Regions from separate parts of the Sphaerisporangium rubeum genome, predicted to be linked through region 1. Evidence: predicted binding sites of a transcription regulator. Region 1 holds the regulator's gene; each other region holds the start of a gene.

Region 1 (3,753 bases):
GGATCTCGTCGCCGGAAAGGTCGTCCGCGAGGAAGACAGGAACACTCACCCGTGAAACCTTAGTCACCCGCCGAGGTGACCGTGGAACGCTCGCGGCCGGGGATCAGCGGCCGTTGAACGCGTCACGGAGGCGGGAGAAAAAACCCTGTTGGCCCGGGGCGAACTTGCCGGGGGGCCGTTCCTCGCCGCGCAGCTTGGAAAGCTCCTTGAGCAGTTCCTCCTGCGCGGGGTCGAGGCGGGTCGGGGTCTCCACGTTGAAGTGGATCAGCAGGTCGCCTCGGCCGCTCTCGTTGAGGTGCTGCACGCCGCGGCTGTACAGGGGGATGACCTGGCCGGACTGCGTGCCGGGCCGGACGTCGATCTCCTCGGCGCCGTCGAGCGTCTCGACGGTGAGGATGGTGCCGAGGGCCGCGGCGGTCATCGGGATCTGCACGGTGCAGTGCAGGTCGTCGCCGCGCCGCTCGAAGATCTGGTGGGGCCGCTCGACGATCTCAAGGAACAGGTCGCCGGGGGGGCCGCCACCGGGGCCGATCTCCCCCTCGCCGGCGAGCTGGATGTGGGTGCCGTCCTCGACCCCCGCGGGGATGCGGACCTTGATGGTGCGGCGCGTGCGCACCCGGCCGTCACCGGAGCACTCCTGACAGGGGTGCTGGATGACCGAGCCGAAGCCGCCGCACTGGGGGCAGGGCCGCGCCGTCATGACCTGGCCGAGGAACGAACGGGTCACCTGGGAGATCTCACCCCGGCCGTGACACATGTCACAGGTGTCGGGGTGGGTGCCTGAGGCGGCGCCTGAGCCGTGGCAGACCTCGCACAGCACGGCGGTGTCGACGACCAGCTCACGGGTGGTGCCGAACGCCGACTCCGCGAGGTCGAGCTCGACGCGGATGGTGGCGTTGCGGCCCCGCCGCGCACGCGAGCGCGGCCCGCGCGCCGCGGCGCCGCCGCCGAAGAACGCGTCCATGATGTCGCTGAAGGGGAATCCCGCGCCGAACCCGGCACCCGCACCCCCCGCGCCGCCGCCACCACCGAACGGGTCGGCGCCGAGATCGAACATCTGGCGCTTGTTGGGGTCGGACAGGACCTCGTACGCCTGGTTGATCTCCTTGAAACGCTCCTGCGTCTCAGGGTCGGGGTTCAGGTCGGGGTGCAGTTCGCGCGCGAGACGGCGGTACGCCTTCTTGATCTCGTCCTGGCCCGCGTCACGGCGGACGCCGAGAATGGCGTAGTAGTCGCGCGCCACTAGGACCCCGCCAGAATCTGGCCGACATAGCGTGCCACTGCGCGCACCGCTCCCATGGTCACCGGGTAGTCCATTCGCGTCGGGCCCAGCACTCCGAGCCGGGCCAGTTCATTGTCGCCCGAACCGTATCCGGCGGCGACGATGGAAGTGCCGTGAAGGCCGGAATAGGGGTTCTCCGACCCGATACGCACCGTGACAGGGGAGCCGCCGGCCTCCCCGAGCAGCCGCATCAGCACGACCTGTTCCTCCAGCGCCTCCAGCACGTCGCGCAGGCCGACGGTGAAGTCGGCCGTGAGGTTGGCCGTGCCGGCGAAGACGATCTTCTCCTCGTGCCGGTCGACCAGCGTTTCCAGCAGGACGGAGGTTATCGTGCCCGCCATCGGCCGGTCGTCCTCGGGGAGACGCTCGTGCATGTCGGCCACCGTCTCGGGGACCTGGCTCAGCGCGCAGCCGTCCAGGCCGGCGTTGAGCACGGCCCGCAGGTGGGCGATGCGGTCGTCCTCCACGACGTCGGGGAGGTCCACGACCCGCTGCTCGACCCGGCCGGTGTTGGTGATCAGGACCAGCATGATGCGCCGCTCCGACAGCGGCACCAGCTCGACGTGGCGCACCGTGGAGCGGATCAGCGACGGGTACTGCACCACCGCGACCTGCCGGGTGAGCTGCGCCAGCAACCGCACCGTGCGCGTGACGACGTCGTCGAGGTCGACCGCGCCGGCGAGGAACGTCTCGATGGCGCGGCGCTCGGCCGCCGACAGCGGCTTGATCTGCGACAGCCGGTCGACGAACAGCCGGTAGCCCTTGTCGGTCGGCACCCGGCCCGCGCTGGTGTGCGGCTGCGCGATGTACCCCTGCTCCTCCAGCACCGCCATGTCGTTGCGCACCGTGGCAGGCGAGACGCCGAGATTGTGCCGTTCGGCCAGCGCCTTGGACCCGACGGGTTCGTTGGTGGACACGTAGTCCTCGACGACGGCGCGCAGTACGGCCAGCTTGCGATCATCGAGCAACGTGCTCACCTCCTGCCTGCTTTGCGTGCCTGCGTGAACGCGGTCCTGGCACTCAGTGTTCCCGAGTGCCAAGTGTACGGCTCCCGCAGGCACGGTGCGATAACCCGCGGGGCACAGCACGGGTGCGGCCGCTACAAGCGGGTTGCTATCGACCGGCAAGTGACATGGTCCACACTTCTCGCATGACCGAGAACACCCCCCGGCCCGAGGACGCGACATCGCGCATCGCGCGTCCCTACCCCTTCGGCGAGCAGGCCGCCCCCGGCTCGTCCCCTCACGGTGCCCAGGGAACCCCTTCTTACGGCGCTCAGGCGAGCGGCCCCGGTGACCGTCCGCCCTTCGGCTCCCCCTCAGGCGGGCAGAACTACCCGCCGCCTCCCGGCGGCCAGGGACCGTACGGTCCCCCTCCCGGCCAGGGCCACGGCGGCCCCGGTGGCGGGTACGGTGGCGGGTACGGCAACCCCCAGCAGGGGTACGGGCCCCCGCCGGGCGGCCAGGGTTACTCCCCGCCTCCCGGCCAGGGCTACGGCGGCCCGTCCTACGGCGCGAACCCCCCCGGCTACGGCACTCCCCCGCCGGCCAAGGGTCAGGTCCGTCCGAGACTGTTGTGGGTCTTCCTGGCGTGGATCATCGCGGTGGTCTGCGTCGGCATCGGCTTCGCCGGTTTCGCCGGCGGCCTGTTCAAGACCCTCGGCGACGCGGCGCCGTCCAAGACCTTCCAGAGCGGTGGCAGCGTGGTCGCCACGGTGGACCCCGCGCAGAAGCCCGCTCTGTACGCCTCGGCGTCCGGTCCCGCCAACGTGACGTGCGTCGCGGAGAACGCCGCCGACGGCCGCAAGGCCAAGCTGACCAACCCGTCGACCTCGCAGACCATCACGGCCGACGGCCGCGTGTGGGAACTGCTGTTCAACATCGGCGTCCCCGCCGCCGGCGACTACAAGTTCACGTGCCAGGCCGAGGAAGGCCAGCAGGTCGTGTTCGGCGTCGGCCGCTCGCTCACGGCGAACACCGGCGCGCTGGCCGGCGGAGTGGCCGCGTTGTTCCTGGTGCCGCTGATCGGCTTCCTGTTCGCCTTGATCGTCACCATCGTGGTGCTGGTGCGCCGCAGCCGGTTCCGCAAGCGCCTGGCGCCGAGCGCGCCGTACGGCGGCGGGTGGCAGGCCCCGCCTGGCGCCTGAGCTTGCTAGCGTGCCCTGCTATGCGGGACTACGGACGGGATGTGCTGGCCGGCGGCCGGTGGAGAAGGCCGCGGGCCGAGATCCCGCGCGTCCCCGCCGAGCCGGGCCTGGTCGTGGAGGACGCGAACGGCGCCGGGGACGGTTTCTGCGGCGCCGTGGTGGCATGTGACAAGGAAGCCGTCACCCTGGAGGACCGCTTCGGGAGGCGTCGCGTCTTCCCGCTGGCCCCCGCCGCGTTCCTGCTCGACGGCAGGCCGGTGACGCTGGTGCGACCCGAGGGCCAGGCGGCGCGCACCCCCGGTCGCAGTGCGTCCGGGTCCGTCGC
Region 2 (3,753 bases), 4.9 Mb from region 1:
CAGCCTCGTACGCGCGCTCTACCGTTCGTACAACGGCAACCTGTACCAGGTGCGGCGATCCTCCGACAACACGACCAGGAACATCGGCGTGCTCAGCGCCGGCGGCGCGGCCAACGCCGCGTCCCAGGACTCGTTCTGCTCCGGCACCTCGTGTGTCGTCACCGTCATCTACGACCAGTCGGGTCGCGGCAACAACCTCGGCTACCAGGGATCCGGCGGGGTCGGCGGCGCCGCCAGCCCCGCGAACGCGACCACCGAGTCGCTGACGGTGCTCGGCAGCAAGGCGTACTCCCTCTACATCAACCAGGGCAACAGCTACTGGCGTGACGGCCACACGACCGGTGTCCCCACCGGCAGCGCACCCGAGGGCATGTACATGGTGACCAGCGGCACGCACTACAACAGCGGCTGCTGCTTCGACTACGGCAACAGCGAGACGACGCGGCGGGCCGACGGCGCGGGGGCCATGGACGCGATCTACTTCGGGTCGAGCTGCTGGTTCGGCGGGTGCTCGGGGTCCGGGCCCTGGGTCCAGGCCGACCTCGAGTACGGCCTCTACCCCGGCGGCAGCTCCTCCTGGAACCCGAACCAGCGGACGTTCCCCAACAAGTTCGTCACCGCGATGCTCAAGAACAACGGCACCTCACGGTTCGCCATCAAGGGTGGCAACGCGCAGTCCGGCGGCATGACCACCCTGTGGGACGGCGCGCTCCCCCGCGGCTACAGCCCCATGAGGAAGCAAGGCGCCATCATCCTCGGCAGCGGTGGCGACTGCTGCATCGACAACCGCAACCTGAGCGTCGGCACCTTCTACGAAGGCGCGATGGTCGCGGGCTACCCGTCCGACGCGACGGACAACGCGGTCCAGGCCGCCGTCGTCGCCGCCGGTTACCGCTGAGTCGAACGACCGCACCAGGCGGCACGGAGAAGCGGCCTCTGGACCACCCGGCGATGCCGGGAAACACGGACCAGGGGCCGCATTCCACTGATATCCGGCACTTTTCTCACCCTTACTGCTCTGTGTCATCCGGTTTCTCCGGAGAAAGCACATGAGAAAGCGCCGTACGCAGAATGTCGGCGAAGGATTCCGCGGTACCCGGACTGAGCCAGTGCCGGCCCGCGACACGGATGGCACCCGCGACGGCGGCGGCGGTGACGGCGGGGAAGAGGTCGCGCGCCGGGTCGGTGCCGGTGCGGGCCGCGATGGCCTCGGTGAGCGGGGGCTCGGCCATGGTGAACGCCTTCAGCGCCTCACCTTCGAGCTCGGGGGTCTGCATGATCATGCGGAGGCCGGCCCTGTCGGGTTCCGGGCCGGTGTAGAGCTCGATCACCGCCGCGACGACCGCCTGGTCGAACGGCTCGGTGGCCGGCCTCGCACGCAGCGCCTCGCCGAGGCGGCGCGCCTGGTCGGCCTGGAGCGCGCAGATCGCCTCCTCTCTGCTGGAGAAGTAGTTGTTGTAGGTGCGGGGGGAGACACCCGCGGCTTCGGCGATGTCGGCGACGCGCACGAGGGCCAGCCCGTGGGGGCCCTGCTCGATGGCCAGGCGCAGCGCGGCGTTGCCGATCGCCTCACGGGTCGCACGCCGGTTGCGCGTGCGCAGGTCCATCGCGTCGTCGTTCATGAGCCGACTCTATCCGATAGTGCGCGCCACGCAATATATGCGTGGCGCGCAACTTAGGGGTACAGTCGTGACGACGCCTGGCACTCGCCCCCGGAGAGTGCCAACCACATGGTGTGGCCGGGACGGCGAGGTCGCCGGCGGTGCCGCCGGCGTGCCGTCCGTCGCGGGCGCCGTCCCGGAGCACACCTGATCGACGGACAAGGGAGTGGCGATGGCTTCGAAGATGATCGCGTTCAATGAGGACGCCAGGCGCGGTCTTGAGCGTGGCATGAATCAGCTCGCTGACGCCGTGAAGGTGACTTTGGGTCCCAAGGGCCGCAACGTCGTGCTGGAGAAGAAGTGGGGTGCTCCCACGATCACCAACGACGGTGTGTCGATCGCCAAGGAGATCGAGCTGGAGGATCCTTGGGAGAAGATCGGCGCGGAGCTGGTCAAGGAGGTCGCCAAGAAGACCGATGACGTGGCCGGTGACGGCACCACGACGGCGACGGTGCTGGCGCAGGCGCTGGTTCGTGAGGGTCTGCGCAATGTCGCGGCCGGTGCGAACCCGATGGCGTTGAAGAAGGGGATCGAGGCGGCGGTCGAGCGGGTCAGCGAGGAGCTGTCCAAGATCGCCAAGGATGTCGAGACCAAGGAGCAGATCGCGTCGACGGCGTCGATCTCGGCCGGTGACACGCAGATCGGCGAGATGATCGCCGAGGCGATGGACAAGGTCGGCAAGGAAGGCGTCATCACCGTCGAGGAGAGCAACGCCTTCGGCCTGGAGCTCGAGCTCACCGAGGGCATGCGCTTCGACAAGGGCTACATCTCCGGCTACTTCGTCACCGACTCCGAGCGCATGGAGGCCGTCCTCGACGACCCGTACGTGCTGCTCGTCAACGGCAAGGTCTCCGCCAACAGGGACGTCGTGCCGCTGCTCGACAAGGTCGTGCAGTCCGGCAGGCCGCTTCTGGTCATCGCGGAGGACGTCGAAGGGGAGGCGCTCGCGACCCTGATCGTCAACCGCATGAAGGGGGTCTTCCGCTCTGTCGCCGTGAAGGCCCCGGGTTTCGGTGACCGCCGCAAGGCCATGCTGGCGGACATCGCGACCCTGACCGGTGGTCAGGTGATCAGCGAGGATGTGGGTCTGAAGCTGGAGACCGCGTCGCTCGATCTGCTGGGCCGGGCTCGTCAGGTCATCGTGACCAAGGACGAGACGACCATCGTCGACGGCGCCGGCGACCCCGAGCAGATCGCCGGCCGGGTGAACCAGATCCGCGCCGAGATCGAGAACACCGATTCCGACTACGACCGTGAGAAGCTGCAGGAGCGGCTGGCCAAGCTGGCCGGCGGCGTCGCGGTGATCAAGGCCGGTGCGGCGACCGAGGTCGAGCTCAAAGAGCGCAAGCACCGCATCGAGGACGCCGTGCGCAACGCCAAGGCCGCCGTCGAGGAGGGCATCGTCCCCGGTGGCGGTGTCGCGCTGATCCAGGCCGGCGCCAAGGCGTTCGACAAGCTGGAGCTGTTCAACGACGAGGCCACCGGCGCCGCCATCGTGCGCAAGGCCCTGGAGGAACCGCTCAAGCAGATCGCCGTCAACGCCGGCCTCGAAGGCGGCGTGGTCGTCGAGCGCGTCCGCAACCTGGAGCAGGGTGTCGGCCTCAACGCCGCCACCGGCGACTACGTCAACATGCTGGAGTCCGGCATCATCGACCCCGCCAAGGTCACCCGCTCGGCCCTGCAGAACGCCGCCTCCATCGCGGCCCTGTTCCTCACCACCGAGGCCGTCATCGCCGAGAAGCCCGAGAAGACCCCCGCCGCCCCCGCCATGCCCGGCGGCGGCGACATGGACTTCTAGGTCCCCTGTGCCCCCGCGCGTGACCCGGTCGTCGGTGACCCCGTGTCGCGCGCGGGGGTGGTGCCGCCGAGGCCGGCCTCGCGGGCCTGCACGATGGCTTCCGCGCGGCCCGCCACGTGCAGCTTGGCGAAGATCGTGGAGACGTTGTTGCGCACCGTCTTCGGCGAGAGGAACAGTGCCGAGGCGATCTGGGTGTTGGAACGGCCAGCCGCGATCAGGGAGAGGATCTCCAGCTCACGCGGCGTGAGCTGGGGGAAGACCTGGCCGTGCGGCGGGGCCGCGGTCGCGCCTGCG
Region 3 (3,753 bases), 1.9 Mb from region 1:
GTCAGGCGGCTGATCGCACGAGACCCCGAGGCGCTGGTGATCGCCGAGCTGGACGGCCGCATGGTCGGCACGTTGATCGCGGGCTGGGACGGGTGGCGCTGCCACCTGTACCGCCTCGCGGTCGACCCGGAGGCCCGCCGCCGCGGCGTCGCACGCACGTTGCTCGCCGCCGCCGAGGAGCGCTTCGCCGAGCTCGGCGGCCTGCGTTCCGACGCCATGGTCATCAACGAGAACGTCCTCGCACACCAGGCGTGGACCGCGCTCGGCTATCGGCAGCAGAACCACGCCTCCCGCTGGGTCAAACCCCTGACCGGCGGCCACCAGACCGGCTGATCGTTGACATCGTGCCGCGCGAAACCGGCCTGGACGGGCTCCGCACCGTCACCGGACGGCGTCGCCGCGGAACGCCGAAGGGCCACCCCCGGTGATGCCGGGGATGGCCCTTTCGCGTGCTGCGGACTCAGGGAGCCCAGGTGCCGTGCGGCTCAGAAGTCCATGTCGCCGCCGCCGGGCATGGCGGGGGCGGCGGGGGTCTTCTCGGGCTTCTCGGCGATGACGGCCTCGGTGGTGAGGAACAGGGCCGCGATGGAGGCGGCGTTCTGCAGGGCCGAGCGGGTGACCTTGGCGGGGTCGATGATGCCGGACTCCAGCATGTTGACGTAGTCGCCGGTGGCGGCGTTGAGGCCGACACCCTGCTCCAGGTTGCGGACGCGCTCGACGACCACGCCGCCTTCGAGGCCGGCGTTGACGGCGATCTGCTTGAGCGGTTCCTCCAGGGCCTTGCGCACGATGGCGGCGCCGGTGGCCTCGTCGTTGAACAGCTCCAGCTTGTCGAACGCCTTGGCGCCGGCCTGGATCAGCGCGACACCGCCACCGGGGACGATGCCCTCCTCGACGGCGGCCTTGGCGTTGCGCACGGCGTCCTCGATGCGGTGCTTGCGCTCTTTGAGCTCGACCTCGGTCGCCGCACCGGCCTTGATCACCGCGACGCCGCCGGCCAGCTTGGCCAGCCGCTCCTGCAGCTTCTCACGGTCGTAGTCGGAATCGGTGTTCTCGATCTCGGCGCGGATCTGGTTCACCCGGCCGGCGATCTGCTCGGGGTCGCCGGCGCCGTCGACGATGGTCGTCTCGTCCTTGGTCACGATGACCTGACGAGCCCGGCCCAGCAGATCGAGCGACGCGGTCTCCAGCTTCAGACCCACATCCTCGCTGATCACCTGACCACCGGTCAGGGTCGCGATGTCCGCCAGCATGGCCTTGCGGCGGTCACCGAAACCCGGGGCCTTCACGGCCACGGACTTGAACAGGCCGCGGATCTTGTTGACGACCAGGGTGGCCAGGGCCTCGCCCTCGACGTCCTCGGCGATGATCACCAGCGGCTTGCCGGACTGCACGACCTTGTCGAGCAGCGGCAGCAGGTCCTTGTTGGCGGAGATCTTGGAGTTGACGACGAGGATGTAGGGGTCGTCGAGGACGGCCTCCATGCGCTCGGAGTCGGTGACGAAATAGCCGGAGATGTAGCCCTTGTCGAAGCGCATGCCCTCGGTGAGCTCGAGCTCCAGGCCGAAGGCGTTGCTCTCCTCGACGGTGATGACGCCTTCCTTGCCGACCTTGTCCATCGCCTCGGCGATCATCTCGCCGATCTGCGTGTCACCGGCCGAGATCGACGCCGTCGACGCGATCTGCTCCTTGGTCTCGACATCCTTGGCGATCTTGGACAGCTCCTCGCTGACCCGCTCGACCGCCGCCTCGATGCCCTTCTTCAACGCCATCGGGTTCGCACCCGCCGCGACATTGCGCAGACCCTCACGAACCAGCGCCTGCGCCAGCACCGTCGCCGTCGTGGTGCCGTCACCGGCCACGTCATCGGTCTTCTTGGCGACCTCCTTGACCAGCTCCGCGCCGATCTTCTCCCAAGGATCCTCCAGCTCGATCTCCTTGGCGATCGACACACCGTCGTTGGTGATCGTGGGAGCACCCCACTTCTTCTCCAGCACGACGTTGCGGCCCTTGGGACCCAAAGTCACCTTCACGGCGTCAGCGAGCTGATTCATGCCACGCTCAAGACCGCGCCTGGCGTCCTCATTGAACGCGATCATCTTGGCTGCCATACGGCTAGACCTCCCAGATACAGGGTGGCGTGCAGCGGATCGAGCCGACGCCCGCGACGGCGTAGACCCGCGCCACCACGACACCTGTCGCCGTGGATCGGCAAGCCCCATCGCCTCGATCCAGGTTGTCACTCCCGACGTGAGAGTGCCAACGAACTGTTTAGCACTCTACCCTGCCGAGTGCAAGCGGCAACCCCTATGACCTGGGCCGCGCGCGGATTTCCCCGGCCGTATGCCGAATATTGGGCATGGGTCCATGGAGGACACGAGGGATGAGGGTGACATGACGGAAGGTTCGGCCCGCGTCGTCAGGCGGGCCGAACCCCCATGCCCGCCGGCGGCAGCCAGAGGGCCTCATCGGCGGCCGGACGCTGCCGGCCGGGGCGTCACACCGTGCGCACCGACTCCGCCTGCGGGCCCTTCTGACCCTGTGTGATCTCGAACTCCACTCGCTGGCCCTGTTCGAGCGACCGGTATCCCTCGGCCAGGATCGCTGAGTAGTGGACAAAAACGTCCTTACCACCGTCTACCGCGATGAAGCCGTAGCCCTTGTCCGCGTTAAACCATTTGACGGTGCCCTGCGCCACTTTCCGACTCCTCTTGCTGGGCTCCGGACCTCGCCCACTCCTCCGCGGGGTCCGTGACCTTCGGAGCCGAGTACATGCGAACTCTCGGCTGCGTCGATCGTTATCGACCATACCTGTGACGAGGGTTGGCGCAACAGAGTCAATCCGCAGAATGCGTCTTGACGTTCGCTGTCGGCTGGACGCGACTCTTTTTTGCCGGACTTTAGTTGGTTGACAATTGCACTACACGCCTGGAGGGAGGTCGGCCCGTATCGACTTCTTTTATGATAGTGAGCCTGATGGGGGGCCCAAGACACGCGAACGCCCGTGCACCTCCCAAGGTGCACGGGCGGGGAGAGGTCGCGGAGAGTCAGCCTCCGGCCACAGCGGGGATAACCGAGATCTGCACGCCGTCCGGCGTCACAGTGTCCAGACCGTCCGCGAAACGGACATCCTCTTCTCCGACATACACGTTGACAAAACGACGGATCTTGCCCGTTTCGTCCAGAATACGAGCTCCGATTCCGGGGAAGTCGGCGTCCAGCTTCTGCAACACCTCACGAAGGGTCGCCCCTTCACCGTTCACCTCCGACGCGCCATCGGTGTAGGTACGGAGAATCGTCGGAATCCGCACAGAAACGCTCATTTACCCATGACCTTTCAGGAGTTGTCCGCGACAGCCGTGCGGAATGCGTTGAGAGACGGCCGGATGACGGCGGTCGGCCTGGCGTGCGCGGAGACCGCGTCCAGGGTCTTCAGGCCGTCGCCGGTGTTGAGCACCACGGTCTCGGCGTCCGGGTCGAGCACGCCGTTCTCGGCGAGCTTGCGCAGCACGCCGACGGTCACGCCGCCTGCCGTCTCGGCGAAAATGCCCTCGGTGCGCGCGAGCAGCCGGATGGCGTCCACGATCTCGGCGTCGGTGACGTCCTCGACCGCTCCCCCGGTGCGGCGCGCGATGTCGAGCACGTACGGCCCGTCGGCGGGGTTGCCGATGGCGAGCGACTTGGCGATCGTGTCGGGCTTGACCGGCCGCACGATGTCGTGGCCGGCCTTGAACGCCGCCGCGACCGGCGAGC

The links. The regulator HrcA, encoded in region 1, represses chaperone genes, less so after heat shock. The targets are predictions, from matches to a motif close to TTGGCACTCTCNNNNNGAGAGTGCCAA.
Region 2: a site for HrcA is predicted at 1,700-1,726, ahead of groL (chaperonin GroEL). Genes of this name have one in related genera too.
Region 3: a site for HrcA is predicted at 2,237-2,263, ahead of groL (chaperonin GroEL). Genes of this name have one in related genera too.

The regions. Positions count from the first base shown of each region.
Region 1 covers NZ_JACHIU010000001.1:5,260,634-5,264,386, forward strand. Annotated here, with positions in the region: gene BJ992_RS22420 (16S rRNA (uracil(1498)-N(3))-methyltransferase) at 1-49, opposite strand, end outside; gene dnaJ (molecular chaperone DnaJ) at 104-1,243, opposite strand; gene hrcA (heat-inducible transcriptional repressor HrcA) at 1,243-2,250, opposite strand; gene BJ992_RS22435 (hypothetical protein) at 2,433-3,428, shown strand; gene BJ992_RS22440 (DUF3097 domain-containing protein) at 3,449-3,753, shown strand, end outside.
Region 2 covers NZ_JACHIU010000001.1:355,972-359,724, reverse strand. Annotated here, with positions in the region: gene BJ992_RS01470 (arabinofuranosidase catalytic domain-containing protein) at 1-898, shown strand, start outside; gene BJ992_RS01465 (TetR/AcrR family transcriptional regulator) at 1,011-1,622, opposite strand; gene groL (chaperonin GroEL) at 1,834-3,459, shown strand; gene BJ992_RS01455 (response regulator transcription factor) at 3,456-3,753, opposite strand, start outside.
Region 3 covers NZ_JACHIU010000001.1:7,143,616-7,147,368, forward strand. Annotated here, with positions in the region: gene BJ992_RS30325 (GNAT family N-acetyltransferase) at 1-333, shown strand, start outside; gene groL (chaperonin GroEL) at 486-2,111, opposite strand; gene BJ992_RS30335 (cold-shock protein) at 2,498-2,698, opposite strand; gene BJ992_RS30340 (MoaD/ThiS family protein) at 3,048-3,323, opposite strand; gene thrC (threonine synthase) at 3,338-3,753, opposite strand, start outside.